4 regions of the Mesorhizobium sp. M6A.T.Cr.TU.016.01.1.1 genome follow, and region 1 is predicted to be linked to each of the others. Evidence: predicted binding sites of a transcription regulator. Region 1 holds the regulator's gene; each other region holds the start of a gene.
The links. Region 1 encodes HrcA, which represses chaperone genes, less so after heat shock. Its sites were predicted from a motif close to GTTAGCACTCNCNNNNNGNGAGTGCTAAC; they were not measured.
Positions count from the first base shown of each region.

Region 2: groES (co-chaperone GroES) is a predicted target of HrcA. The motif match lies at 4,993-5,021, and genes of this name have one in related genera.
Region 3: EJ075_RS00215 (co-chaperone GroES) is a predicted target of HrcA. The motif match lies at 3,337-3,365, and genes of this name have one in related genera.
Region 4: EJ075_RS21750 (co-chaperone GroES) is a predicted target of HrcA. The motif match lies at 5,858-5,886, and genes of this name have one in related genera.

Region 1 covers NZ_CP034452.1:2,087,912-2,095,157, reverse strand. Annotated here, with positions in the region: gene EJ075_RS09840 (hypothetical protein) at 1-16, shown strand, start outside; partial or broken gene EJ075_RS33505 (transporter) at 90-233, opposite strand; gene EJ075_RS09830 (low molecular weight protein tyrosine phosphatase family protein) at 342-665, opposite strand; gene hemW (radical SAM family heme chaperone HemW) at 734-1,897, opposite strand; gene rdgB (RdgB/HAM1 family non-canonical purine NTP pyrophosphatase) at 1,894-2,556, opposite strand; gene EJ075_RS09815 (VOC family protein) at 2,556-2,966, opposite strand; gene rph (ribonuclease PH) at 2,981-3,697, opposite strand; gene hrcA (heat-inducible transcriptional repressor HrcA) at 3,832-4,944, shown strand; gene EJ075_RS09800 (hypothetical protein) at 5,094-5,291, shown strand; gene EJ075_RS09795 (LysE family translocator) at 5,500-6,117, shown strand; gene cysK (cysteine synthase A) at 6,344-7,246, shown strand, end outside.
Region 2 covers NZ_CP034452.1:6,590,906-6,598,151, reverse strand. Annotated here, with positions in the region: partial or broken gene EJ075_RS34195 (methyltransferase domain-containing protein) at 1-140, opposite strand, end outside; gene EJ075_RS31980 (LysE family translocator) at 415-1,026, shown strand; gene EJ075_RS31975 (nuclear transport factor 2 family protein) at 1,242-1,628, opposite strand; gene EJ075_RS31970 (OsmC family protein) at 1,646-2,095, opposite strand; gene EJ075_RS31965 (TetR/AcrR family transcriptional regulator) at 2,209-2,808, shown strand; gene groL (chaperonin GroEL) at 2,919-4,574, opposite strand; gene groES (co-chaperone GroES) at 4,637-4,933, opposite strand; gene EJ075_RS31950 (hypothetical protein) at 5,169-6,290, opposite strand; gene EJ075_RS31945 (methyltransferase domain-containing protein) at 6,333-7,169, opposite strand; gene EJ075_RS31940 (hypothetical protein) at 7,233-7,246, shown strand, end outside.
Region 3 covers NZ_CP034452.1:43,401-50,646, reverse strand. Annotated here, with positions in the region: gene EJ075_RS00230 (trimethylamine methyltransferase family protein) at 1-459, shown strand, start outside; gene EJ075_RS33015 (hypothetical protein) at 478-639, opposite strand; gene EJ075_RS00225 (hypothetical protein) at 743-1,132, opposite strand; gene groL (chaperonin GroEL) at 1,214-2,839, opposite strand; gene EJ075_RS00215 (co-chaperone GroES) at 2,947-3,285, opposite strand; gene EJ075_RS00210 (hypothetical protein) at 3,532-3,780, shown strand; gene EJ075_RS00205 (DUF1488 domain-containing protein) at 3,793-4,059, shown strand; gene EJ075_RS00200 (DUF3168 domain-containing protein) at 4,171-4,581, shown strand; gene EJ075_RS00195 (hypothetical protein) at 4,757-5,056, shown strand; gene EJ075_RS00190 (response regulator transcription factor) at 5,125-5,790, shown strand; gene EJ075_RS00185 (ATP-binding protein) at 5,774-7,225, shown strand.
Region 4 covers NZ_CP034452.1:4,518,511-4,525,756, reverse strand. Annotated here, with positions in the region: gene EJ075_RS21780 (sugar ABC transporter ATP-binding protein) at 1-1,147, shown strand, start outside; gene EJ075_RS21775 (ABC transporter permease) at 1,144-2,160, shown strand; gene EJ075_RS21770 (N-acetyltransferase) at 2,208-2,705, shown strand; gene EJ075_RS21765 (DUF982 domain-containing protein) at 2,740-3,057, opposite strand; gene EJ075_RS21760 (hypothetical protein) at 3,379-3,672, opposite strand; gene groL (chaperonin GroEL) at 3,699-5,330, opposite strand; gene EJ075_RS21750 (co-chaperone GroES) at 5,389-5,703, opposite strand; gene EJ075_RS21745 (protein usg) at 6,059-6,301, shown strand; gene EJ075_RS21740 (outer membrane protein) at 6,495-7,172, opposite strand.

The DNA of each region.
Region 1 (7,246 bases):
CACGATGGAGCACTGACCAGACGATGCCCAATCGCTTCGACATTTTCATCACCCGCCTTGAAACGAAAAGCTCCCGCAATGGAGCGCCCTCACACCCCATAAGCGATCAAAACCGCGCCCGCCGCGACAAGGGCGACGCCGAGCCGGCTCGCTCCGGTGAGACGGACGCCGAGAAAGACCACGCCAAGCGCCGCCACAAGCACGACGCTTGACTACCGCAACCTCGCGATTGGCCGAGACACTTCTCTCTTCGTCATCCCCGGGGCAGAGCAAGGAGCGAAACGACGCGGCGCAGACCCCAAGGATGACGAAAGCGCCGGTGAAAACGCTCAGCCACATCATCAACCCAGATATTTCGAGACGCGCGCTTCCAGAAGGCGAACTAAGACCGGGTCCATAAATTCATAATCGTCCGGAATATCGAGGCAGATCACACGAGCCTTCTTCAGGCTGGCCTTGAATTTCTTCTGCAGTTTGGCGCGGTGCGCCTTTTCCATCACGAAGATGATGTCGGCCCAGGAGACGAGGTCGTGCGTCAGCGGGTTGTCGGCATCATGGTTGGTACCGGCCGATGCGACCTCGATATCCCTGCGGCCGCAAAACACCTGTTCCGCGGTCGGGCTGCGCAAGCGGTTCTGGCTGCAGACGAAGAGGACGTTCTTCAACGGGTCCCATCTTCCAGTTTGAACATGATCTGGTCCGAAAACCGGATCCCACTTTTCGGGATCATGCTCTACCGCGCCAGATCCGCCACCACGGCGTCGAGCACGATCATGCCAGCCGGCGTGGCGCGCAGGCGGGCATTGCCGATCGGCGCCACCAGCCCCTCGCCCTGCAGCACCGACAGCCGCGCCGTCGACAGGCCGCGGCCGGAAAACGCTTCGTAGCGCGAGAGGTCGATACCCTCGGCCAGCCTCAGCCCCATCAGCAGGAATTCGTCGGCCTCTTCCGAGCGCGTTAGGGTCTCGCCGCCGGTGATGCCATGGCCCTTGGCCTCGACCAGATTGGCCCAGGTCTCCGGCATCCTTTCGGCGATCGTCACCACGCGGCGGCCGTTTTCGACGAAGCGGCCATGCGCACCGGGACCGACGCCGACATATTCGCCATAGCGCCAATAGGTGAGATTGTGCCGGCTTTCCGCCCCAGGCCTGGCGTGGTTGGAAATCTCGTAAGCCGGCAAGCCGCGTGCAGCGGTGATCTCCTGCGTCAGCGCATAGAGATCGGCGGCGTGGTCGTTGTCGGGAATGGCGAATTTCCTGGCCGCATGCAGCGCGTGGAACGGCGTGCCTTCCTCGATGGTCAGCTGGTAGAGCGATAGGTGGTCGGCGGCGTGGCCGATCGCCTGCTCGAGCTCCATCTGCCACGCTTCCGGTGTCTGGCCGGGCCGTGCGTAGATCAGGTCGAAGGACAGCCGCGGAAAGATTTCACGCGCCAGGCCGATCGCATGCAGTGCTTCATCGACATTGTGCAGCCGGCCGAGGAACCGCAGATCCTTGTCGTTCAGCGCCTGCACGCCGAGCGACACCCGGTTGACGCCTGCCGCCCGGTAGCCGCGAAAGCGCTCGGCCTCGACCGAAGAGGGGTTGGCTTCCAGCGTCACCTCGATGCCATCGGGCACCGTCCAGTTCCTCGCCACCGCGTCCAGCACCGTCGCCACGGTTTGCGGCTTCATCAGCGACGGTGTGCCGCCGCCGAGAAAAATGCTGGTCACCTCGCGCGGTCCGGTCCGGTCGCGCATCGTCGCAAGCTCGGTCTCGAAGGCGCGCGCAAAACGCTCCTGGTCGACCGGCTGGTGGCGGACATGGCTGTTGAAGTCGCAATAGGGGCACTTGGCCGCGCAAAACGGCCAGTGGATGTAGACGCCGAAGCCGGGGCTGCGGTCGAGCAGCATGGTCATTTCACGCCCGATCGTGCCAAATCCAGTCTGGCTTGCGCGAATTTCTGGAAGGCGCGGGCGCGGTGCGACAATGCCGTCGGCTGGCCGGGCTTCCAGCCATGTTTTTCCTCAGCGGTCATCTCGCCGAAGGTCTTTTCGAAACCGTCCGGCACGAACACCGGGTCGTAGCCAAAACCGAGTTCGCCGCGCGGCGGCCATACCAGCGTGCCCTCGACCTCGCCGCGGAAATATTCGGCCGCACCGTCGGGAAAGGCCAGACAGATAACGGCGACGAAGCGACCCTTGCGCTGAGCCGGCGCGACCGCGCCGATTTCCTGCAACGCCACTTCCGCTCGCTGCATCGCCATGCCGAAGTCGCGGGACCCGTCCGGCGCCTCGGCCCAGTTGGCGGTGTAGACGCCGGGCGCTCCGCCCAGCGCATCGACACATAGGCCGGAATCGTCCGACAATGCCGGCAGGCCTGTCGCCTTGGCGGCGGCTAAAGCCTTGATTAAGGCGTTCTCCTCGAAGGTGGTGCCGGTCTCGTCCGGCTCCGGCAGGCCGTATTCCTTGGCCGACTTCGCTTCTATGCCGAATGGTGCCATCAGATCGGCGAATTCCCGCAGCTTGCCGGCATTGTGGCTGGCGACGACGATCTTATGTCCATCAAGCGAATGCATCAGATGCCCCAGATTCTTGGCTCGGCGAATTCGATCGAATTGCCGGAGGGGTCGCGAATATAGATCGACCGGCCGCCCTGCGGCCATTCGAACTCGCTTTCGATGGCGATTTTCTTCTGCTCGAGATGCGCTTTCCAGCGCACGATCTCGTCCGCGCTTGCTGCAAAGCAGAGATGGCCGTCGCCGACCGTGCCGTGCGGCGGCACTTTCAGCCTGGCGTCGGGCGCCGGCGGCACCTTGGTCGCCTCCGCGTTGAAGATGAGCAGCACGCCGTCCCCGCAACGGAAGAAAAGATGCCTGCCGTCGACCTTGCCCAGTAGATCGAGCCCAAGCACGCCGGAATAGAAGTCTTCCGCGGCATCGAGGTCGGTCACATAGAGGGCTGATTCGAGGATGGCGGAAGGAATCATGACAGAACCGAAAATTAACCTACAGCCATCTGCTGTAGGCTGACCAGTCGCGCAATGCCCTTCTTGGCCAGTTCCATCAGCGCCGTGAACTGCTCTTCAGAGAAAGGCTCACCCTCGGCCGTGCCCTGGATCTCGACGATGCCGCCCTTGCCGGTCATGACGAAGTTGGCGTCGGTGCCGGCCGAGGAATCCTCGAGATAGTCGAGGTCGATGACCGGCTGGCCGTCATGGATGCCGCAGGAGATCGCCGCGACATGGTCCTTCAGCACCTTGGCGACGCTGGCCATCTGTCGAGCTTCCATCCAGCGCAGGCAGTCGTAGAGCGCCACCCAGCCGCCGGTGATCGAAGCGGTGCGCGTGCCGCCATCGGCCTGGATCACGTCGCAGTCGACAGTGATCTGCTGCTCGCCGAGCGCCTGCAGATCAACCACGGCGCGCAGCGAACGGCCGATCAGCCTCTGGATTTCCAGCGTGCGGCCGCCTTGCTTGCCGGACGAAGCTTCGCGGCGCATGCGTTCGCCGGTCGAGCGCGGCAGCATACCGTATTCCGCCGTCACCCAGCCCTTGCCGGAATTGCGCATCCAGCCCGGCACCTTTTCCTCGAGGCTGGCCGTGCACAGCACATGTGTGTCGCCGAATTTCACCAGGCACGAACCTTCCGCGTGCTTGGAGACGCCACGCTCAAAGGAGATGGCGCGCATTTCGTCGAATTGGCGTTTGGAAGGGCGCATTCAGGCTTTTTTCCTATCTTTTTCGGAATCGTGGCCGGCTTGTAGCCGCATGGAGCGCAGGGCGCAAAGGAAAATGGCTGGTTGCGCGGGCACCGCCGAAGTCTATATCTTTGGGCCGGAGGTATTTGGCTCGAATGACCAAGGCAGTCGATCCCAGTTCCCAGTCGCCCGTGCTTCAGTCGCCCGCATTTCAATCGCCGGCGTTTCAATCGCTCGACATGCGCTCGCGCGACATCTTTCGGCGCATCGTCGATTCCTACCTGAAGGACGGCGAGCCGGTCGGCTCACGCAGCCTGTCGCGGATTCTGCCGTCTTCGCTGTCGCCCGCAACCATCCGCAACGTGATGAGCGATCTCGAGCATCTCGGACTGATCTACGCGCCGCATATCTCGGCCGGCCGGCTGCCGACCCAGGCCGGCCTGCGCTTCTTCGTCGATGCGTTCATGGAGCTTGGCGACCTCTCCGATGAGGAGCGCCGCACCATCGAGGCACAGGTGCGCGCCTCCGGCTCGGGCGCGACGCTGGAGCATATGCTTACCGAAGCCAGCCAGATGCTGTCCGGCATGTCGCGCGGCGCCGGCCTCGTGCTTGCCGCCAAGAACGAGGTGGCGCTGAAGCACATCGAGTTCATCCAGCTCGAGCCGACCAAGGCGCTGGCCGTTCTGGTATCGCAGAACGGCGACGTCGAAAACCGCGTCGTCGATCTGCCCGCCGGCATCACCGTTTCGCAATTGCATGAAGCCTCGAACTTCCTCAACGCCCACATCCGCGGCCGCACGCTGGCCGAGGCGCGGATCGAGATCGCCCGCATCAAGGAAGAAACCAGGGCCGCCCTCGACACGCTGTCGCAGGACCTGGTCGAGAAGGGCCTGGCGGTCTGGGCAGGCGCCGACAGCGGCCTGCCGGCGCGTCTCATCGTGCGCGGCCGCGCCAATCTGCTGGAAAACGTCACGGCCCAGGCCGACATCGAGTTGTTGCGGCACTTGTTCGAGGATCTGGAGACGCAGGACGGGCTGATCCAGCTTCTCGATCTTGCCGAGGAAGGGTCCGGCGTGCGCATCTTCATCGGCTCGGAAAACAAGCTGTTTTCGCTGTCGGGCTCGTCGCTGGTCGTGGCGCCCTATCGCGACAAGGATGCCCGCGTCATCGGCGCGCTCGGCGTCATCGGCCCGACCCGGCTGAACTACGCACGCATCGTGCCGATGGTCGACTATACCGCGCAGCTTATTTCCCGCATGCTGCGATAATGCATGTCGCCCAAAAGCCTGCCCTCGGGCTTGACCTGTGATGCGCAAGCGGTTTTGGGATAACGACATGCATAAAAACAAGAAAGCAAAGCGCGTCGCAGGAAACCTTCAAACGCGACGCGCTTAGGCCGGACCTCAAGGAGAAAAAAATGGCGCTGGAATCATTCAAGGCCCAGATCAGCCTGTTGCTCAAGGAGATGATCAACCAGCCCGAGGATCAGCATGAAGTGCAGGAGCAACTGCGTGAAAAGCTGAGGGAAATGCGCGCCATGGGCCTGCCGCTGCCGGCCGATCTCGTCGCGCTGGAAAAGCGCCTCGACGACGATTTTTACGCAGCCGGAAACTGAGTTCCGAAAACCGATCGATTCCGCTTCAACTCTCCGTGTGCGCGTCACCTACGACAAAAGTCCGTCCTGATCGGCGAGTTCGCCCGGCCGGTAGTTCTGGTGCAATCGAATCCGGGCCTCAGGGAGTACACGCCTGCCAGCCTTTGTGCGACAAGGCGCAGTCTTAAAAGTCGATTCCGTTTTGGAGTCATGCGCTAAGGCCGAAATCATGACCCTCACCGGATTCCTCGCCTACAGCGCGGCCCTCGGCATCGCCGCCGCCATTCCTGGCCCAGGTCTCACCGCGCTTATTGCGCGTGCGCTTGGTTCCGGCTTTCGCTCGGCGCTCGCCATGTCTTTCGGGCTGATGCTCGGCGATCTCACCTATCTCACCGCCGTGGTGCTCGGCCTGGCCCTCGTCGCTCAGACCTTCGGCATGGCCTTCCTGGTAATCAAATGGCTGGGCGTCGCCTATCTCGCTTTCCTTGGCTGGCGCTTCTGGACGAGCGGCATCACGCCCGAAACGGTGGAGGCGAAGAAAGGCAGGGGCGGGCTGGTGTCGAGCTTTATTGCCGGCCTCGCCGTCACGCTCGGCAATCCGAAGACGATGATCTTCTATCTCGCCATCACGCCGACCATCGTCGATCTGAAGACCATCACGCTCGCCGATTACGGCATCCTCGTCGCGCTGACGCTCTTCGTGCTGCTGGTGGTGCTGGTGCCCTATCTGGCGCTGGCGGCCAAGGCGCGCGGGCTCCTGAAGTCGCCGCGTGCGCTGCGGGTGCTGAACCGCACCGCCGCCGGTTTCATGGTCGGAGCAGCGGCTGCGATCGCCGCCCGGCAATAGGCATCTCGCGGTCGAGCCATTCCTAAACAGGACACCGCCTGAAATGCTTTTCCAGGCCGAAGCTGTTTTCAGCATGCGTCCCACTCGGATATTTTCAACCGACAGACTATCTTGCGCGGCGGATGGCCCTATCTTATGCCCGCCTGACACTTGCCTGACTGACTCTGGCCAACCTGACGCTGGCCGATCTGACCTCTGGCCCATCTGAACTCGGGGAGCGAAACCAATGAACAAGCCCGCCACCACCGCGCATGTGCCCGGCCGCGGCCGCATCTACAATTCGATCACCGAAACGATCGGCGACACCCCGCTGGTGCGGCTCGACAAGTTCGCCAATGAAAAGGGCGTCGTCGCCAATCTGCTGGCCAAGCTCGAATTCTTCAACCCGATCGGCTCGGTCAAGGACCGCATCGGCGTCTCGATGATCGAGGCGCTGGAGGCATCGGGCAGGATTGCGCCCGGCAGGACCACGCTGATTGAGCCGACCTCGGGCAACACCGGCATCGCGCTCGCCTTCGCCGCCGCCGCCAAGGGCTACAAGCTGATCCTGACCATGCCGGAGACCATGTCGGTCGAACGCAGGAAAATGCTGGCGCTGCTCGGCGCCGAACTGGTGCTGACCGAAGGGCCGAAAGGTATGAAGGGCGCCATCGCCAAGGCCGACGAGCTGGCCGCGACGCTGCCCGACGCCATCATTCCGCAGCAGTTCGAAAATCCGGCCAATCCGGAAATCCACCGCCGCACCACGGCCGAGGAAATCTGGAATGACACCCAAGGCGAAGTCGACATCTTCGTCGCCGGCATCGGCACCGGCGGCACCATCACCGGCGTCGGTCAGGTGCTGAAGCAGCGCAAGCCCTCCGTGCATGTCGTCGCCGTCGAGCCGGAAGCCTCGCCGGTGCTGTCGGGCGGCCAGCCCGGCCCGCACAAGATCCAGGGCATCGGCGCCGGCTTCGCGCCGAAGATCCTCGACACGACGATCTATGACGAGATCGTCAAGGTCTCCAACGAGGATTCGGTCGCCAATGCCCGACTCGTCGCCCGCCTCGAAGGCGTGCCGGTCGGCATCTCTTCGGGCGCCGCCCTGCAGGCGGCGGTCGTCGTTGGCTCTCGGCCGGAGAACAAGGGC
Region 2 (7,246 bases), 2.3 Mb from region 1:
ATGCCCGCAGACAGCAAGATCCTTCGCGTGATCGGGTTAATGATGCCCGCCTGATGGCTGAGACGCCTGATCTCGCGATCGGAATGGACGAGAATATACGGGACGTGAACGTCGGCACGAGCGCCACCAGCGACTTCCATGGCTTGCCTCCCCCATACGACTGTTCCCAAAGGGGACATCGCGTAAGTCGACGACTATGCGCCGATGCGGCAGCCAGTCAACCAGACTCGCTGTAGACCGCAATGCGATGTCGCTTCAGGGTCAATGCTTGCCTTAGAAGTCCTCCGAACAAAGTGCAAAAAACGGTCGTGAGCCGAAATTCGAAATGAGACACTACCGACCCTGGGCTGGCTTGTGCCCGCGCGTTTCGCTGGCTACGTTGCTGGCGGCAGGGACAACGCCGGGAGACCATCCGTGACCATCGAATTCTTGTTGACGTCGCTGATTGTCGTGGCTTCGCCCGGCACCGGCGTTCTCTATACGCTGAGCGCCGGGCTTTCGCGTGGCGCGCGCGCCAGCATCATCGCTGCTTTCGGTTGCACGCTCGGCATCATTCCGCATATGGCGGCCGCCATCACCGGGCTGGCGGCGCTGCTGCACACCAGCGCACTCGCCTTTGAGACGATCAAATATCTGGGCGTCGCCTACCTGCTGTACATGGCGTGGAACACGTTGAAGGAGAGCGGCGGCTTGAACGTCGGGCAGGATGTCGCGCCGCGCTCGGTCGGCAAGGTGATCACCTCAGGCATCCTCATCAACATCCTCAACCCAAAACTGTCGATCTTCTTCTTCGCCTTTCTGCCGCAGTTCGTCAGCACCACCGAACCGCATGCGCTGTCGAGGATGCTGGAGCTCAGCACCGTCTTCATGCTTTTGACCTTCGTCGTCTTCGTCGGCTACGGCATCTTCGCCGCCTCGATCCGCAGTCATGTCGTGTCGCGGCCGATGGTGCTGACCTGGCTGCGCCGCACCTTCGCCGGCGCCTTCGTCGCGCTCGGCGCAAAACTGGCACTGACGGACCGGTAGACAGTAAGGATCGCGGGCAGTCGTCGAAGCTGGCGCCGCCCCTCATCTGCCTGCCGGCATCTTCTCCCCGTCTAGGACGGGGAGAAGGGGCTGGCCGCAACCTGGCATCCTTCCTTTAACGCTTGAGATTGGCGAAATCTTTCGCGAAGGCAGCTTTCTCCCCGTCACTATACGGGGAGAAATGCCCGGCAGGGCAATGAGGGGCCGCGCCAAACCTATCCCTTCACATAACCCATCACCTCGACGATCAGCCCGTCCGCTACGCGCATCAGATTGATGCCACGGATGGAGTTGCCGTCGGCACGCCAGTAACGCCAGCGGATTGTCGCCCGTTCACCGGCGACGAAGGTCTCCTCGATGTCGAAGCGGGTGCCGGGTTCGCTGGCTATCGCCGACCACAGGCGCACGCACGCCTCCCGGCCGGCATGGCGGGCGCCGTCCGGCGCCGGCACGGTATTTTCGATGACGCAGTCCTCTGCCACCAGGCCCGGGAGTGTCGATGGATCATGAAGCTGGAAAACGTCGTTGTAGCGCCGCATGATCTCGGCCGTCTGTCTGGATTGGTCGTCTGGATGGATGACCATGATGCTGTCCTGTTTCATCTCGGTATCTCCTGATTTCATTTTTTCACAGCGGCGGCCGTGACGAGGTCGGCTTTGAGCCTGATGTCAGCCACACCAGCCAGGGCGCGTGAGACCAGGCATGTCGCTTTCGCAGACTGGGCAAGGCGCTGGAATTCCTCGGGCGCCAGGCCCGGGATTTCGGCTTCCGTTTCAAGATCGATGCGGATGATCGTCGGTCCCGCCTTGCTCATGCCGAGGTGCACCTTGGCGACGGTGTGGATCCGTGCGGGGACATGGCCGCCGCTGCCGGCTATGGCGCTCAGCGCCATCGAAAAGCAGCCGGCATGCGCCGCCGCGATCAGTTCCTCGGGGTTCGTGCCGGGACCGTTCTCGAAGCGCGACGGGAAGGAATAGGCACCTTCGAAGACGCCGCTGCCGAGCCGAAGCCGGCCCGAACCTTCTTTCAACGACCCGTGCCATTGGGCTTCTGCCTCACGGATGGTCATTCTTTTTCTCCTCTGAATATTTCATTTTGTATATAGACCGATCTACATAATATATAGACCGATTGTCATATTCGGCGCAAGGCCTATAATGCTCACTCCTGACAGAGGTTGACATGGCGAACGATACCCGCACACGCATGATCGAGGCGACGGCGCTGCTGCTGAGGCAGCGCGGCTATCACGGCACCTCGCTCAACGATATTTTGAGCGCCTCCGGTGCGCCGAGAGGATCGCTCTATTTTCATTTTCCGGGCGGCAAGGACCAATTGGTCGTCGAGGTGACGCGCGACAGCGTCGAAAAGGTCACGCAATGGATGGATGAGGCGCTCGCCGCCGAGCAGGACCCGGCGGTGGCCGTCCACCACATCTACCAGGCGGTCGCACGCATGCTGGAGGACAACCAGTTCACCCTTGGCTGTCCGGTCGCGCCTGTAGTGCTGGACTCGCCGGCCAACATGCCGGAGCTGGCCGAATTATGCCGATCGGCTTTCCAGCAATGGGTAGGCTTGCTGCAGGCGGCCTTCGTCAGGGCAGGGGTGCCCGAGCGCCGCGCCCACGCTCTGGCGTTGCTTGTCGAATCATCGCTGGAAGGGCTGATGGTGATCGCGCGCGCCACCCGCGACCGCGCCCCGGTGCTGGCGGTGGCCGATGAGGTCGCCGCGCTGGTGGAAAGTGCGTTGCCGGCCAAGAAGGTCGCTGTCGCAGCGCATTGACGGTAGCATCTGAGCCGGGGGGCGCTCCGGCGAAATAATCGGCCGATGGCAACAAAAAGGGCGACCTCTCGGCCGCCCTTTCCGTATCTGAAGGCTGATGGATACGTGGATTAGAAGTCCATGCCGCCCATGCCGCCCATGCCGCCGCCGCCCATGCCGCCTGGCATGCCGCCGCCAGCCGACTCCTTCTTCGGAGCCTCCGCGATCATGGCTTCGGTGGTGACCAGCAGGCCGGCGACCGAGGCCGCATCCTGGAGAGCCGTGCGCACGACCTTGACCGGATCGACGATACCCATGGCGATCATGTCGCCATATTCGCCGGTCTGGGCATTGAAGCCGAACGTCGGGCCCTTATTCTCGAGGATCTTGCCGGCAACGATCGATGCTTCCGCACCGGCGTTGGCCGCGATCTGGCGGGCCGGAGCCTGCAGCGCGCGACGCACGATGGCGATGCCCGCGGTCTGGTCGGAGTTGGCGCCGGTCGCCTTGATGCTCAGCGAAGCGCGCAGGAGTGCGACGCCGCCGCCGGGAACGATGCCTTCTTCGACGGCCGCGCGGGTCGCGTTGAGGGCGTCATCGACGCGGTCCTTCTTTTCCTTGACTTCGATCTCGGTCGCACCGCCGACGCGGATGACGGCAACGCCGCCCGCCAGCTTGGCGAGACGTTCCTGCAGCTTCTCCTTGTCGTAGTCCGAGGTGGTCTCCTCGATCTGCTGCTTGATCTGGGCGACGCGGCCCTGGATCTCGGCCTTCTTGCCGGCACCGTCGACGATGGTGGTGTTCTCCTTGGAGATCGACACCTTCTTGGCGCGGCCGAGCATGTTGAGGCCAACATTCTCAAGCTTGATGCCGAGGTCTTCGGAAATGACCTGGCCACCGGTGAGGATGGCGATGTCTTCCAGCATGGCCTTGCGGCGATCACCGAAGCCCGGCGCCTTGACGGCGGCGATCTTCAGGCCGCCACGCAGCTTGTTGACGACGAGCGTGGCCAGAGCCTCGCCTTCGACGTCTTCCGAGATGATGACCAGCGGCTTCGAGGTCTGCACGACAGCCTCGAGGATCGGCAGCATGGCCTGCAGGTTGGAGAGCTTCTTCTCGTGGAGAAGGATGTAAGCGTCTTCCAGGTCCGCGACCATCTTGTCGGCGTTGGTTACGAAGTAGGGCGAGAGATAGCCGCGGTCGAACTGCATGCCTTCGACGACTTCGAGTTCGGTCTCGGCGGTCTTGGCTTCCTCGACCGTGATGACGCCCTCATTGCCGACCTTCTGCATCGCTTCGGCGATCATCGAGCCAACCGAAGCATCGCCATTGCCGGCGATGGTGCCGACCTGAGCAACTTCTTCCGAGGTCTTGATCTTCTTGGCGTTCTTGATCAGCGTCGCGACGACGTCGGCAACGGCGAGGTCGATGCCGCGCTTCAGGTCCATCGGGTTCATGCCGGCGGCAACCGCCTTGTGGCCTTCCTGGACGATCGACTGCGCCAGAACGGTCGCGGTCGTGGTGCCGTCGCCGGCGATGTCGTTGGTCTTCGAAGCAACTTCGCGGACCATCTGCGCGCCCATGTTCTCGAATTTGTCTTCAAGCTCGATTTCCTTGGCGACGGTGACGCCGTCCTTGGTGATGCGCGGTGCGCCGAACGACTTGTCGATGACGACGTTGCGGCCCTTGGGGCCGAGCGTGACCTTCACTGCGTCGGCGAGGATGTTGACGCCGCGCAGCATGCGCTCACGGGCATCACGGGAAAATTTTACGTCTTTGGCAGCCATTTTTAGCTCCTGGCAGGGGCTTGAATTGAGCCCGAAGATTTAAGTGACGGTGAGGCCGATATTCAGCCGATGATGCCCATGATGTCGGATTCCTTCATGATCAGAAGGTCTTCGCCATTGAGCTTGACTTCGGTGCCCGACCACTTGCCGAACAGGATGCGGTCGCCGGCCTTGACGTCCAGCGGGACGAGCTTGCCGGCTTCGTCACGGGCGCCGGAACCAACGGCGATGATCTCGCCTTCCTGCGGCTTTTCCTTCGCCGTATCGGGGATGATGATCCCGCCGGCAGTCTTGGATTCGGATTCAACCCGGCGTACGACCACGCGGTCATGAAGCGGGCGGAACTTCGACTTTGCCATTTTTTATTCCTCGATGAGAATGGTGAGAACAGTTCCTCCGTCCGGCGGCGCCGGACCTGGTTAGCACTCACCTATGGCGAGTGCTAACGTGGCGGTGAGATAAGCCGGTGGCCGGCGAGAGTCAAGGCGAGAGAGAGGGTGCCACCGCGCGAAATTTTTCCATCCTGCAACGCAATTATGGAAAATCTCAGTTGCCACCTGAAATCTGGTCGAAATCTTACGGACAGCTCGGAAGTCAGTGTCCGAGGCGCAAGCCGATCTCCCGAGTTTCAAAATCAAGCAGCAGGCTGTTCTTCTCGAAATATCGGATGCCGACGATGTTGTGCTCGAGCCCAGGAACGATCTCTACCTCGGGATTGTAGGTGGTCTTGAGATTCCAATCTTCCTGTCCGTCGGCTTTTACCAGGACTTTCGTGCCGGTGTTCAGCGACGAATACGGCCCCGAGGCGTCGGCAGGAACCATAATCGTTGAGTTGCCTGTATCGTAAAGCGTTGGCCGACACGTCGGTTCAAATCCCCATGAGATACAGGCGTCGATCGTGGGAAAATTGTATCGCCAATTGGCCTGTTTCCAGCTTTGCATCCTGAAGTCCTTTCTCACATCTTTCGGCACGCCGATATGGAGCGCTTCCACTTGCGGACAGTTGCCGTCGTCGTTCGTGCAGGCCTTCCACTTGGTGCCTATCGGAGAGAGGTAGTAGCCTTTGTGCAGGCCGGGCCCAAAGCTCACATAGGCGAGCGGGGACTTGATCATCCGGTCTGGTCCGCTTCCGCCAACAGGAGAGATACCGAAAATGCCCTTGGGCCAAAGCGGGCCCCCAACGATTTCTCCGGTACTCCGCCTGACTTTTTTGTAGCGGATGAGGAATGGGATTGAGGTGATGGTGGAGACCGGGGAGTCCGGCGAACCAAAAGTCACGCGAGCATAGGCAACATTGCCGTACTCATCGTAAGTTCCATAGTTCATAACCGCCTGTTCGGTGGTCACCATTATCCCGTCTATCTGCTGATCTTTCGTGATCTTTATTCCTGTGTCCGAACAGATTTCGGCGGGAAGCACCGATTTGCAATCGATCGTCATTCCGCTCGATCCGGTATCGAGTAGCAGAGGTTGGTTGACTGTCCGATTGCCCAAAGAAAGAATTTTCACATAGAGCATGCGAATGTTCTTTGGCTTTCCCGGGTACTCCAATTTTGTCAAAGGCACCTTAGTTGGAAGCTCTTCAGCGTCGACTGAGGCAGGTAAAAAGCACGACTGGACTGCAAAAAATAACAGTAATGTCACCCAAAAATTCTTCATTTCCCCGCCCGTGTTACTGGCCAGCGCAGTTCCAACAAGCCGGAAATGCGAGGTCACGATGATCTTTGCTATTGGATCGGCTCACCCGATGAACTAAATTCAAGATGTCCGGGTCGTAGGAACGTGCCTATGCTCTTCTCCTCGGTGCCTCGGAGAACCAAGCACCAGAAGCGGGCATCGTTCCGCCAGCGGATAGGATCCGCTCGGCACGACGCGCACTTCGTCGAACCAGTCGTTCGCCTGGTCGACGAGCATGGCAAGCGTCGCGAAGCAATAAGTCGTTTGGGAACCCGCATAGACGTCGATGGTGCCGATGGAGGCCATGCTCCACCCTGTCCGCGCGGCAAGGGCGGCGCGGTCCGGGAATATCTCGTCAAAAGCGTCGCGGATCACTTGCACATTTATGGCGCGATCGGAATCGCTGGTCGTACACGCCATAGCGATCCGCCATTTGAGCGCATGGAAATTCTCAATTCCGCCGGCCAAGGCTTGGGCCTTGATGTCCTGCAAATCCTCGAACGTCTCAGGGCCGGCGAAAACGCGGATCGCCGCGCGGCTGCCGGGCTTCAGCACTCTGGCGACTTCGCCCAGAAGAGCGTGGCGAGCGCGTGCGGAATCGACGACCGTCAGACAACCGTCGCCTATGACCGCGCCGACGCTGGCGCGGCCGAGCGGAAGGTCCAGCCAGTTCCCGGTCGTTGCCTTGCGGCAGGCGCTGTCGCCCGGCCATACGCCCGAAACCATGGCGGCGGATCCGTCGACGGCCAGCATCGTCTTGCCGAGGCCGGCCAGTTCCGGGGTAACGCCCAGCAGGAGAACATCGGCCTCGTCCAGATCAAGCTCGCGCTCGACAATGCCAACTGTCTCCGGAGTTGGCCGGAGCGGCGCCTCCAGGAGCATCCAGTGACGGTGATAACTGTCCCAATGATTGGTCATGTGTGCCCGTCGGACCTAAAAAGGCTGGCGTCAACTGCTCATAGCCGCTTAATGGAAGTGGGTATGGAAGCCAAGGG
Region 3 (7,246 bases), 2.0 Mb from region 1:
CAGTTCGCGCTGTGGGGCTCGGTGCTTGCTGGCGCGACGGTATGCATCCACGCGGCTGGCTGGCTCGAAGGCGGCTTGAGCGTCTCCTTCGAGAAGCTGATCACCGATATCGAGGCGCTGCAGACGGTCGCGGAACTCTGCGCGGCGACGCCAGGCGACGAAGATGCGATCGGCTTCGAGGCCATCGCGGAAGTGCAGCCGGGCGGGCATTTCTTCTCGGCCGGACACACAATGGCGCGCTACCGCACCGCATTCTACGAGCCGCTGGTGGCCGACTGGTCGAATTTCGGCAACTGGACGCAGGCCGGGTCAAGAACCGCCACGGAGCGCGCCACCGGCATCTGGAAACGACTGTTGGCCGACTTCCGGCCACCGCCCTCGGCCGCTGTCACATCATACGTCCTCGACGAATTCATAGCGCGGCGCACCGAAGAGGGCGGTGCGGCACCGGTTTCGTGAGGTGGCGGCACGCGGGCGTCACATAGGGCGTTTGTCGCCGGTCTTTTGCGGGTCGCGGCGTATCGTGCCGGTGTCAGCTTTCCTATGCTTATCGGCAAGTCTACGAATGCGATCGAAGCGACTTTCCTCAACCGCTTTGATTGTCGCGACGGCATTTGGCTTCGGGACGAACGCAATCATGGATCGATCTCCTTGCCGGCGGGCCGCGCGCCGGGGAGATGCCCCGGCGGTTTTCTTTCAGGCTCTCGTGTAGAGTTCGTTTCTCTCGGAGAGGTCGATGATATCAGGCGGCGAGAGCGACCGCACAGCTTTGCGCACCCAGCCTGTCGGGCGAGGTTTTCCCGGGCATGGTCGCCCAGCCGCCCGTCTCGATGAACTGCCGCTTCTTGTAACTGTCGGTTATGGCCTTGAACTCGACAAGTTTGGCGGCGGCATCGGGTGCCGTATTGAAGCGATCGACGCAGACCGCCGAGGCCAGCTCGCCGCGCGCCACGTCGCCGGCGGTTGTCGCCAGCGCGCGTGAGGTGCCACCGGTCACCCAGCCGCCCCAGTTGAAACCGATGATCAGCGTGGCGACGACGGTTGCCGCACATGCCCACAAAAGCGTGGATTTGGCCGGCTGGTAATCTTCCCATCGACGCGCGAGAGATGGCTTGCTGCTTTGTGTGGCCACGGAACAGTTCCTTCCTGGTTGGTGTTGGGATCGGTCGCCCGGCCTTTCCGGCCGGGCGCTGCAGGCTTGTCTAGGCGATGGTCAGTAGCCCCCCATGCCGCCGCCGGCCGCAGGCGCGGCATCCTTGGCTGGAATGTCGGTGATCATGGCTTCCGCAGTGATCAGCAATGCCGCGATCGAACCGGCATCCTGGAGCGCGGTCCGCACCACCTTTGCCGGGTCGACGATGCCGACCTTGATCATGTCGACATAGATCTCGTTCTGAGCATCGAAACCCTGGTTGTGATCCTTGCTGTCCATGAGCCTGCCGACAACGATCGAACCTTCGACGCCGGAGTTCTCGGCGATCTGGCGGATCGGCGCTTCGAGCGCTCTCGACACGATCGAAATGCCCGCCGTCACATCGGCATTGGCTCCGGTCAGCCCGTTCAGCACGGCCTTGGCGCGCAGCAGAGCGACACCGCCGCCGGGAACGATCCCTTCTTCCACCGCCGCGCGCGTGGCGTTCAGCGCGTCGTCGATACGGTCCTTCTTTTCCTTGACCTCGGACTCGGTCGCACCACCGACGCGAATGACCGCGACGCCGCCGGCGAGCTTGGCTAGCCGCTCCTGCAGCTTCTCCTTATCGTAGTCGGAAGTGGTTTCCTCGATCTGCCCCTTGATCTGCTGGACACGCGCCTGAATCGTGGCCTTCTCGCCTGCACCGTCGATGATCGTCGTCGTGTCCTTCTCGATCAGCACGCGCTTTGCGCGGCCGAGCATGTCGATGGTGATGTTCTCGAGCTTGATGCCAAGGTCTTCCGAGATCATCTGGCCGGCAGTGAGCACGGCGATGTCTTCCAGCATCGCCTTGCGGCGATCACCGAAGCCCGGCGCCTTGACTGCCGCGACCTTGAGGCCACCGCGCAATTTGTTGACGACCAGCGTCGCCAGCGCTTCGCCTTCGACGTCCTCGGAGATGATCACCAGCGGTTTGCCGCTTTGCACCACGGCTTCGAGGATCGGCAGCATCGCCTGCAGATTGCCAAGCTTCTTTTCGTGGATGAGGACATAAGGGTCCTCCAGCTCGACGCGCATCTTCTCGGCATTGGTGACGAAATAGGGGCTGAGATAACCACGGTCGAACTGCATGCCCTCGACGACGTCGAGTTCGGTCTCTGCGGTCTTGGCTTCCTCGACAGTGATGACGCCGTCATTGCCGACCTTGTCCATCGCCTTGGCGATCATGGCGCCGACGGTGGCATCGCCATTGGCGGCAATGGTGCCGACCTGCGCGATTTCACCGGAAGATTTGACCTTCTTGGCGCGTGCCTGGATTTCCTTGACGACGGCGGTGACCGCAAGGTCGATGCCGCGTTTGAGGTCCATCGGGTTCATGCCCGCGGCAACGAATTTGGCGCCCTCGCGCAGGATGGAAGCGGCAAGCACCGTGGCGGTGGTGGTGCCGTCGCCGGCGAGATCGTTGGTCTTCGAGGCCACTTCGCGCACCATCTGGGCGCCCATGTTCTCGAACTTGTCGGCAAGCTCGATTTCCTTGGCCACCGTCACCCCGTCCTTGGTAATGCGCGGCGCGCCATAGGCCTTGTCGATGATGACGTTACGGCCCTTGGGGCCGAGCGTCACCTTGACGGCGTTGTTGAGGATTTCGACACCGCGCAGCATCCGGTCACGCGCATCGGTGGAGAATTTGATTTCCTTGGCAGACATGTTTTTTCGTCCCGTTCAATTGGTTGTGGCAAGGCGCTGGCAGCACCCGCCTGAATCAAAAACTTGGAGCATCTTCTGCGCGTCCAAGAGGACGCGCGGCGCTCCAATCAGGCGGCTTTCTTGGCAGCCACGATCTTGTCGGTGATGCCCATCTCGCTCTTGTCGATGATGCCCATGATGTCGGCCTCCTTCATGATCAGAAGGTCCTCACCGTCTATCTTGACTTCGGTTCCCGACCATTTGCCGAACAGGATGAGGTCGCCGGCCTTGACATCGAGTGCGATCAGCGCGCCGCTTTCGTCCCGCGCGCCTGGCCCGACGGCGATCACTTCGCCTTCCTGCGGCTTTTCCTTGGCATTGTCGGGGATGATGATGCCGCCCTTGGATTTGGTATCGCTTTCGGCGCGCCGAATAACGACGCGATCGTGGAGTGGCCGGAATTTCATGGGAACTTCTTTCTGGGGCCGGCTTAGGCGGCCACGCCCTTGTATAGGCGTTTTGGCACTCGATAGATAGGAGTGCCAAAAAATATTAGTCCTTTATCGGAAACTATTGACAGTATTATTTGGCAGTTTCATTCCCATGAATTCGATGAGCATAAAATAATCCTGGAATTGATTTTTTCTGCCCGAGTACCTATTTTAGATGAGAAACTCACTTTCATAATCTCAGTCAAGAAGGAGATTTTATCGATGGCGGAATTCAGTCAGAATATAATGGAAAAAGCTGAGGCGCGCTTCATGGAAAAGCAGAAGAAAACCGCGGAGCGAAACCAGGCAACGGCCGAATATGTTTCGGAAGCCAAGGCCAGGATCATCAAGACGGCAAGGCTGCGGGCGCTGCGGCTGGCCAAGGAAGAGGCCGACCGCGCCGCGGAGGCCCTCAATCCCGTCGCCCCCAAGAAAAAGCGGGCGGCAGTCAAGAAGGCGGGGGCCGCTTAACGGCGTCAAGTCATGAGCCTGACATTTCCAAACCAAAGCCGCAGCTACGACGAAGCGAGCCGACGGATCCGCTTCGTCGGCTATGACGGCATGTCCCAGATTTCTTTCTTCGTCGATGCAGATGCCATCTCGACGGCACCGTCGGGGACGGCGACAGCCGAAGCCACATATCTCGCCGCCTTCGATGCGGCTGTCGGTCCCATACATGACGTCGCAAGGAATGCTTATGCCCGTACCGGCAAGAGCATGTACGTGCTGACCGCAGCCGATTTTCGATAAATCCCGACCGTCCCGTGATCTGGCGCGAGAACGTCAACGCGGCTACGCTGCAAGCAGGAATCGCTGACGGCGCGAAGGCTTGTTCAGCCGTGACGGGCGAGGGAGAAGACGATGACCGCGCCGGCCGCCGCGCTGCAGAAGGCCTTGTTCGAAGCGCTGAACGGTGACGGTTCCCTGTCAGCGGCATTGGGCGGCGCTAAACTGTTCGACCATGCCCCGGAAAATGTCCCGTTTCCCTATGTCACCTTCGGCCGGACCAGCGTCTACGACTGGACAACGGGCATGGAGAACGACGCCGAGCAGCTTTTCACGCTGCATTTCTGGTCGAAGTCCGAGGCCAGGAAAGAAATGCTCGATGTGATGGACATGGTCAGCGCCCGGCTCCAGGATGCGGCGCTCGCGCTCGACGAGCATCACCGCCTCAATCTCAGGCTCGAATTCACCGAGGGCCGTTATGACGAGGACCTTTCGGCTTATCACGGGCTGCTGCGCTTTCGCGCCGTGACGGAAGAAAACGCCTGACGCGCTTTCAATATGGCTGCAACACAGTCTAGACTGGCGCTTCGATGAATTTTGCCGGGTTGGGGCGGCGAAATCATAAGGTCGGTTGTCTCGCGTTTCAGGGGTGGGATAGGCATGTGTTGCAGGCGTTCACTGTTCATTTCACGTTCAGCACCGATGCGTTAGAACGCTGACCATGAAAACGCTTCGTTCCCACTTCCGAACCGCGACATTGGCGCTATCAGCGGCCGCTCTGTTCGCGTCGCAGGCGACGGCGCTGCCGGTCGTCGTGCCCGAGCAGAACCGGCCGGTCGTCCTGGCTGCCTCCGACTGCTACGCGATCGGTCAGCAGGTCGCCGAGCAGAATGGCGGCACGCTGGCCAAGGCATCGCAGTCGACGCGCGGTGGCCAGCCGGTCTGCGTCATCGTCGTGCTGGTTCCAGGCAAGGATGGACAGCGCCCGCGCCGCACAGAGATCGTCGTTCCGCAGAATTGACCCGCCGTTTCCCAGCGTGCCGGAATCGGCCTATATCTGACCAATTCTTCAACAGGTGTTGATCCAGCATGCGCGTACTGGTCGTCGAAGATGACAAGGATCTCAACCGGCAGATATCAGACGCGTTGGTCGATGCCGGCTATGTCGTCGACCGGGCCTTCGACGGTGAGGAAGGGCATTTCCTTGGCGATACCGAACCCTATGACGCCGTGGTGCTCGACATCGGCTTGCCGCAGATGGACGGCATCAGTGTGGTTGAGCGCTGGCGGCGCGGCGGCCGCAAGATGCCGGTCCTGATTCTGACGGCGCGTGATCGCTGGAGCGACAAGGTATCCGGCATCGACGCCGGCGCCGACGATTACGTCACCAAGCCGTTCCACATCGAAGAGGTGCTGGCCAGGGTTCGCGCGCTCATCCGGCGCGCGGCCGGCCATGCGTCGTCCGAGTTGACCTGCGGGCCATTGCGGCTCGACACCAAGGCCTCCAAGGCCGATGTCGACGGCGTGCCGCTGAAGCTGACGTCGCATGAATTCCGCCTGCTTGCCTATTTGATGCACCATATGGGCGAGGTCGTGTCCCGCACCGAGCTGGTCGAGCATCTTTACGATCAGGATTTCGACCGCGATTCCAACACAATCGAGGTCTTTGTCGGGCGGCTTCGCAAGAAGATGGGCATCGACATGATAGAAACCGTTCGCGGCATGGGCTATCGAATGCGTGAGCCGGAGGCGTAAGGCGGAACCGCTCAAACAGACTGCAAGAACGCCGCTTTCGCTGCGGTTCTGGCCGCGTTCGCTGGCGTTCCGGGTGATCGCCTTTTCCACGGTCTGGGCGATACTCACCCTGGTCGTCATCTTCACGCTGATCACGACGCTCTATCGCCAGGCGAGTGAGCGCGGTTTCGACAGCTTGCTGTCGGCGCATCTGTTCAACCTGATCGGCTCGGTCGGCGTGTCCGAAGGCGGTTCGTTGACCGGCGCTCCCGACCTTGGCGATCTTCGGTTCTCGGAGCCGAATTCCGGCTGGTACTGGTCAGTGGAGCCTGCGTCGGAAGGCGTGCGCGGCGATCTGCACTCCTCCTCGATGACCAAGGCGATCCCGTCGCCAAGCGTCGCCGAGGTTCCCTTCAACGCCAGCTTCCAGCGCAGCTATGCCACCGAAGGCATCAATGGCGAGGAGCTGGAAGTGTTCGAGAGCGAATTCGTTCTCGACGCGAAAAATCGCGCAGCGCGCTTCCGTGTCATGGGCAACCAGACCGAGCTCGAGCAGGAGATAGGCGCCTTTCAGCGTCGCCTTCTGACCTATCTTTCCCTGTTCGGCGTCGGCATGATCGCCATCAACGCCATCGCCATCCTGCTGGGCCTGCAGCCATTGGGCCGGGTCAGGAACGCTCTCGCCATGGTGCGGGAAGGAACCGCGCAAAGGCTAGACGGCCGCTTCCCGGCCGAGATCGAGCCGCTTGCCAACGAGACCAACGCACTGATCGAAAACAACAAGCGTATCGTCGAGCGCTCGCGCACGCAGGTCGGCAACCTCGCCCATTCGCTGAAGACGCCGCTGGCGGTGCTGATCAACGAGGGGCGGGCGCTTGGCGGCGCCAAGGGCAAGCTCATAGCCGAGCAGGCCGCCTCGATGCAGAAGCAGGTTGACCACTATCTGCAGCGCGCCCGCGTCGCGGCGCAACGCGACAGCGTCGTCTACCGTACGCCGGTGGCGCCGCTGGTCCAGCGCATGGTGCGCGTGCTGCAAAAACTCAACCCGCAGACCGCTCTCTCGCTTTCGCTGCCGGCAGTCGATATCGTTTTTGCCGGCGAACGCGAGGATCTGGAAGAATTGCTTGGCAATTTGCTCGACAACGCCATGAAATGGGCAAAGAGCGCGGTCGCCGTGTCGGTGGCACCAATCTCCGACAAGACGAGTGGCGCCGGCAAGGAGGGTGCCGTCAATCTGTTCGAGATCAGCATTGAGGATGACGGCCCGGGCATTCCCGAAGACAAGGCGCGCGAGGCGCTGAGGCGCGGACGGCGGCTCGACGAGACCAAGCCGGGGACCGGGCTTGGACTTGCCATTGTCGCCGACCTCGTCAATGAGTATGGAGGCGTTCTGGCTCTGGAACGATCCGGCATGGGCGGGTTGAAGGCAGTAGTTCGATTGCGGAGCCTTCAATGATGCTTGATCGACGGTGCGTGA
Region 4 (7,246 bases), 2.4 Mb from region 1:
CGACCCGGCGACGCCGGTGTCGGCACTGTCGGTGGCCGAGCAGCAGCTGGTCGAGATCGCCCGGGCGCTGTCGCTGAAGAGCCGCCTCATCATCATGGACGAGCCGACCTCGGCGCTGACCGAAACCGAAGTGCAGAAACTGATGTCGATCATGGGCCGGCTGCGCAAGGACGGCGTCGCCATCATGTTCGTCACCCACCGGCTGGAAGAGGCCTCTGCCATCTGCGATCGCATGACAGTGCTGCGCGACGGCAGGTTGGCCGGCCATCTCGATCGCGAGGGCGGGCCAATCAAGCTGCCGAAAATCATCGAGAAGATGGTCGGCCGCGCCGCATCCGAGCTTTATGCCAGGCCGACACTGCGCGACGTCGCCGGCGACGTCAGGCTCTCGGTGCGCGGACTGCGCACCGTGCGCGATCCGCAGGCGCCGCACGCGATCGTGCTCGAAGGCGTCGACCTCGATCTCAAGGCGGGCGAGATCCTCGGTGTCGCCGGCCTCGTCGGCTCCGGCCGCACCGAGCTTGCCCGCGCCATCTTCGGCGCCGACCGCATTGCCGCCGGCACCATCACGCTCGACGGCAAGCCGATCGCGCCAGCATCGCCCGCCGACGCCATCGCGCTCGGCATCGGCCTGGTGCCGGAAGACCGCAAGCATCAGGCGATCTTTGCCGCGCTTGGCATCCTGACCAATTTTTCGATCGCGGCACTCGGCCGCTACTCCAACGCCGCCGGCTTCATGACCGAGCGCCGCGAGCGCGAAGCGCTGGCAAGCTACAGGAAGACCCTGTCGATCCGCATGGCCTCGCCCGAGCAGCCCATCGAGGGGCTGTCCGGCGGCAATCAGCAGAAGGTCATCCTTGCCCGCTGGCTGGCGCGCGACCCCAAGGTGCTGATTGTGGACGAACCAACGCGCGGCGTCGATGTCGGCGCCAAGGCCGAGGTACATCAAATCCTGGTGCAGCTCGCCGCGCGCGGAATCGCCATCATGATGATCTCCTCCGAATTGCCCGAAGTGTTGGCGGTATCGGACAGGATCGTTACCATGCGGCGCGGACGCATCACCGGCGAGATGCCCGGCATCGAGGCGACAGAGGAAAAACTGATGGAACTGATGGCGCTCGATCAAAAGCAGGAAGCGACGCAATGACCAGCACGACCGAACAGAGCCAGCGCGGCGGCATCAATGTCGCGCGCCTGCTGATGAGCTTCGGCCCGCTGATGTTCCTGGCGCTGCTGATCGTCGTCTTCACCGTGCTGAAGCCGAGCTTCATCGACCCCATCAACATCTTCAACATCATGCGGCAGATCTCGATCACCGGGCTGATCGCGCTCGGCATGACCTTCGTCATCCTCACCGCCGGCATCGACCTGTCGGTCGGCTCGCTGCTGGCCTTCTGCGGCATGGTCGCGGCGGTGGTGGCCAAGGGCGGCACCGCCAACACGCTGTCGCTGTCGACGTCTGGCACCCAAGGTTTTGGCTGGTTCGCCGCACTTCTGGCCGCCGTCGTCGTCGGTGCGCTGGCCGGCGGCGTCCAAGGCTTTGCCATCACCAGGCTGAAGGTGCCGCCTTTCGTCGTCACGCTCGGCGGCCTCACCGTGTTTCGCGGCCTGACGCTGACGATCTCCAATGGCGGCCCGATCTCCGGCTTCGATGCTTCGATGCGCTGGTTCGGCACCGGCCTGATCGGCCCGGTCCCGGTGCCCGCGATCATCTTCGCGGTGGCGGCGATCCTCTGCCACATCGTGCTGCGCTACACGCGCTACGGCCGCGCCGTCTACGCCGTCGGCGGCAATGCTGAGGCAGCAAGGCTGTCAGGCTTGCGCGTCGACCGCATCCTGATCTCCGTCTACGTCATCGTCGGCTTCTTCGCCGGCCTTGCCGCCTTCGTGCTGTCGGCGAGGCTCAATTCCTCGGAAGCCGTCGCCGGCATCGGCTACGAGCTGACAGTGATCTCAGCGGTCGTCATCGGCGGCACCTCGCTGTTCGGCGGCATCGGCTCGGTCGGCGGCACGGTGGTGGGCGCGGCGCTGATCGGCGTGCTGCAGAACGGGCTGCAGTTCAACAACGTCTCGTCCTACACCCAAAGCATCGTCATCGGCCTTATCCTCATCCTCGCGGTAGCCTTCGACCGCTGGCTGAAATCGCGAGTGAGGCGGTGATCCGAGGAGCGAAGGCTGCGATGCAATAAACTGCCGGGGAGGTAGCGATGACCCAGATCAGAACCATGACCGAAGAGGACGTGCCGTCGGTATCGCAGCTCCTTGGCGAGTCCTGGCGCCGCACCTATTCGCCGATCATCGGCGCCGAGACCACGGCACGCATCTCGGACGGCCGTCACGCGCCGCAAAAGATCGCGGCGGAACTGGCCGACGACAACAAGATGTCGTTCGTCGCGGAACGGCCGGACGGCTCGATTGCCGGCTACGCGATGGCCGAAATGGACGAAACCGGCGACGTCATGCTCGACCGGCTCCACATCGACAAGAGCGAGTTCGGCACGGGGCTGGCCGCCGATATGCTGCATGCCGTCCTTGCCGCCCATTCGGGCATCCCCAGCATCGCCCTCGAAGTGATCGAAGGGAATGACCGGGCGATCGCATTCTACCGCAAGCACGGGTTCGAAGTGGTCGAGCGCAGGCCTGCGTCGCACGGCGTGGAAGGCCATGCGTCATTCATCATGCGCAGGCTGCTGCCACGGGCTTAGCACAGGTTTCCCCGCGCTCGCGATTTTTCGTCCGTCAAGCGGGTGCGTTCACACGCGGCGAACGCGTCGCCCAATCGGCAATCGTCCCACCCGCGACCGGTGAACTCGTCTGCGGCGCGAGGAGATTGTTGCGGCGGGCAACCGCCACGAATGTCGCCCGCGCCGTCTCGGCGTCGATCTCGCCGTCCATCGCGGCCCGGCAAGCCTTGGCGGCGATGTCATGCGCGGCCGTCCGGCTCGCCGCCGGCCAGTCGGCAAGCAGCGCATAGGCTTCAGCGCCGCTTTCTATCTTCGACGGCGTGCCTAGGCCGGTAAGGATGGTGACCGGCTTTTCAAAAGAAGAACGATCCATGACACTCTCCTTTCGGAGTTCAACTGTTTCCATTCCGGGTTCAAGAATCTGGCCGGGTTCAAGAATCTGGCCGGTTCCGCGCGAATTTCGGACGCAGCTGACATCAGGATAGAAGACGTGGCGCCGGCGAGCCGGCGAGCCGGCACGGCCGGCGTGCTCGGCCGTGGTAGCGACCGATGCGCCTTGACCAGCGCCTCCAGCCAGGCCACCACGCCGAGAGGCGGATGCTCGCGCCCGCAGAGCCAGTTCCTTGCTCTGGAGACCGCATAGCCCGCCTCTTCGGCGAAATCGGTTTCCGACCATCTCAGCAGGCGCAGGCACTCACGCATCCGCGCCGCAATCATCTCCTCTGCCCCCTTTGCCGGCTCCCAATCGCTGAGCCGACAGGAACATCAGCGTAAAGGCCGCCTTGCGGCGATCCCAACCGGCCGACTCGACTGCGTCAAGCAATCCGTCGACAAGCGGCGCCAGCGCCGTCTTGCACTCCGTTTCATAGTTGAAATCGGTCCTGGGAAGGGTCGGCGCGGCGATCTTTCCAAAACTGTTCATCATGTCCATGGCAACACCTGCATATGGTCCGGGCACGACCGTGCGCGCCTTCGCATCGGCGGGCACGGTCGTTTGTCCTCAGAGGCCTGGCGTCAGTAATCCATGCCGGCACCGGCAGGCATCGCCGGCGTGGCCCCTTCCTTCTTCGGCTTCTCGGCCACCATCGCCTCGGTGGTGACGAGTAGGCCGGCGACAGAGGCGGCGCCCTGCAGCGCAGTGCGCACGACCTTGGCCGGATCGATGACGCCCTGTGCGTAGAGGTCGCCGAACTCGTTGGTCTGCGCGTTCCAGCCATAGCCGAAGTCGGTCGTCTCGCGCAGCTTGCCGACGATGATCGAACCTTCCGCACCGGCGTTCTCGGCGATCTGGCGCACCGGCGCTTCGATGGCGCGACGCACGATGTCGACACCGGTCTTCTGGTCGGGATTGTCGACGGCGACGTTGTCGAGCGCCTTCGCCGCCCTGAGCAGCGCCACGCCGCCGCCGGGCAGGATGCCTTCCTCGACCGCCGCGCGTGTGGCGTGCATGGCATCGTCGACGCGATCCTTGCGCTCCCTGACCTCGATCTCTGTCGAGCCGCCGACGCGGATGACGGCGACACCGCCGGCGAGCTTGGCCAGCCGCTCCTGCAGCTTCTCGCGGTCGTAGTCGGAGGTGGTTTCCTCGATCTGCGCCTTGATCTGGCTGATGCGCGCCTGGATTTCATCCTTGCGGCCGGCACCGTCGACGATGGTGGTGTTCTCCTTCTCGATCAGCACCTTCTTGGCGCGGCCAAGCATCTCCAGCGTGACGTTCTCAAGCTTGATGCCGAGGTCTTCCGAGATCGCCGTGCCGCCGGTCAGGATGGCGATGTCTTCCAGCATGGCCTTGCGGCGGTCACCGAAGCCCGGCGCCTTGACGGCTGCAACCTTCAGGCCGCCGCGCAACTTGTTGACGACCAGCGTCGCCAGCGCCTCGCCCTCGACGTCCTCGGCGATGATCAGCAGCGGCTTGCCGGATTGCACGGCGGCCTCGAGCACGGGAAGCATGGCCTGCAGGTTGGAGAGCTTCTTCTCGTGGATCAGCACATAGGGTTCTTCAAGTTCGACCCGCATCTTGTCCTGGTTGGTGATGAAATAGGGCGAGAGGTAGCCACGGTCGAACTGCATGCCTTCGACCACTTCCAACTCGGTCTCAGCGGTCTTGGCCTCCTCGACAGTGATGACGCCCTCATTGCCGACCCTTTCCATCGCCTCTGCGAGGAAACGGCCGATCTCGGCATCGCCATTGGCAGAGATGGCGCCGACCTGGGCGATTTCGTCGTTCCTGGTCACCTTGCGGGCATTGGATTTCAGGTCGGCGACGACGGCGTCGACCGCCTTGTCGATGCCGCGCTTCAGGTCCATCGGGTTCATGCCGGCAGCGACCGCCTTGGCCCCTTCCCTGACAATGGCCTGAGCAAGAATCGTCGCGGTCGTGGTGCCATCGCCGGCGGTGTCGCTGGTCTTCGAGGCGACCTCGCGCACCATCTGCGCGCCCATGTTCTCGAACTTGTCCTCAAGCTCGATCTCTTTCGCCACCGTCACGCCGTCCTTGGTGATGCGCGGGGCGCCGAACGACTTGTCGAAGACAACGTTGCGGCCCTTGGGACCGAGCGTCACCTTCACCGCATTGGCGAGAATATCGACGCCGCGCAACATCTTCTCGCGGGCTTCGGTATGGAATTTCACATCCTTGGCAGCCATTGGATAACTCCTTCAAATAGGCAGCTTTTCGTTGACTGATTGCTTGTTGCGGCCCCGCTCAGGCGGCCTTCTTCACTTCGCCGGTCAATTCGATCACCCCCAACACGTCGCTCTCCTTCATGATGAGCAGGTCTTCGCCATTGAGCTTGATCTCGGTGCCGGACCACTTGCCGAACAGGATGCGATCGCCGACCTTGACGTCCAGCGGCTGCAACTGGCCGCTATCGTCACGCGCCCCGGGACCGGCGGCAATCACTTCGCCTTCCTGCGGCTTTTCCTTGGCGGTGTCGGGAATGATGATGCCGCCCGCGGTCTTCTCGTCGACCGCGATGCGGCGGACCAGGATACGGTCATGCAATGGACGGAACGCCATGTCGTTCTCCTCATAGGACAAACAGATTTTCTTGGACCTCCCTTCGCAGCCGGCCGGTACAACGGCCGATGCGACGGTGCGCGACCCTTGCTCAGGCATCGCGCATATCGAATTAGTCTGCCGATCCAGGCTTTCAAGAGGACGCCGAAAAAATTTTAGCACTCGCCATGGTCGAGTGCCAACACACTGTAATTGTGGCGCTATTCCAGAATTTGAACTGACGGATGCGGCTTGAAATCGCGGCGCAGCCTTTCCGACATCCTCGTCGGTCCCGGCACGCCTGCCGGCGGCCGCAACCGATGAGTAAGCGGAGGCGTTTTTCCATGCGGAGGACGGTAACGAGTTCTGGCTCCAGATGCAGGGTTTTGGCCCGATAACGGCAGAGATCCATTATCGTCTTCCCGACTATCAGGACCTGCTGCAGCTCTTAATCTGGCAGGAATACGACATCACGCCGGATTTCCCGACGCTGAAGCATTTCCTCGACTATTGGGAACGTGAGATCGAAGGCCCGCTGCATTCCGTGCGCGTCGCCCATCACCGTCTGATCCAGCCCTCCGAGTGGCGAGCGGTGGGCGGCGTCATCACCCTGCAATGACACAGCAAGAGGCGGCGCCTTCATGAAAGTCGCCGCTTTTGCAACACAGCGCGTCGACGCTGCCGGTGGCCTCGCACATCGTCCCACGTCGCGACCGACGCCTACGGGCCTGTAGAGCGGCCGGCGACAAGGTCAACCTGAGCCGTCCCTTGGCCAACTACTCGGACACCAAGATCATGAGCCGCTAGGGAGATCAGAACTTGTAGGCCGCTCCGATGCGGAAATCGTGTGTGTGGATATCGACGGAAAGGTCCTCGTCTACCGGTTGGGAAACGAAATCCTTCTTGTCGAATTCCGTGTAGCGGTACTCGCCACGCAGGAGCCAGTTGTCGGTCAGCGCATATTCGCCGCCCGCGCCCAAGGTCCACCCGACAAGGTTGTCGTCGGCAGAGCCGTAGGGAGCGCCCGCGGCGAATTCCTCGAAACCGAAGCGACCAAAGGCGACGCCGCCCGTCACATAGGGCAGGAAGCGGTCAATGGCATAACCCAGGCGCATCCGAACCGAGCCGGTCCAGTCGATCTCGGTCGTGCTCGAGAAAATGTCGTCGCCCGGCGCTACATCCGAACCTCCGACATCGCCCCAGGCGATGTCGGCTTCGGCACCCAACACGATACCGTTGGTGAATTGATAATTGTAGCCGACGTAGACCCCGCCGATGAACCCGTCGAGGTCATGGCGGTAGTTGTAGGCGGGGTTGATATAGATATAGTCGGCGCGGCCTTCGAAGACATAGCCGACCTGGCCGCCGACATAGAGCCCTGACCAGCTGTAGGCCGACTCGGCGACACGGACCTCCTCGACGACCGCGTCGGCAGCGAAAGCGGTCGACGCGAGGAACGATAGCGATAGACCGAGAAACAGCTTCTTCATTGGTGGCTTCCCCCTCATTGATGTGTGCTGTCGTTAACACAACCTGACGGCCGGCACTGTGGCATAAGCGCAAC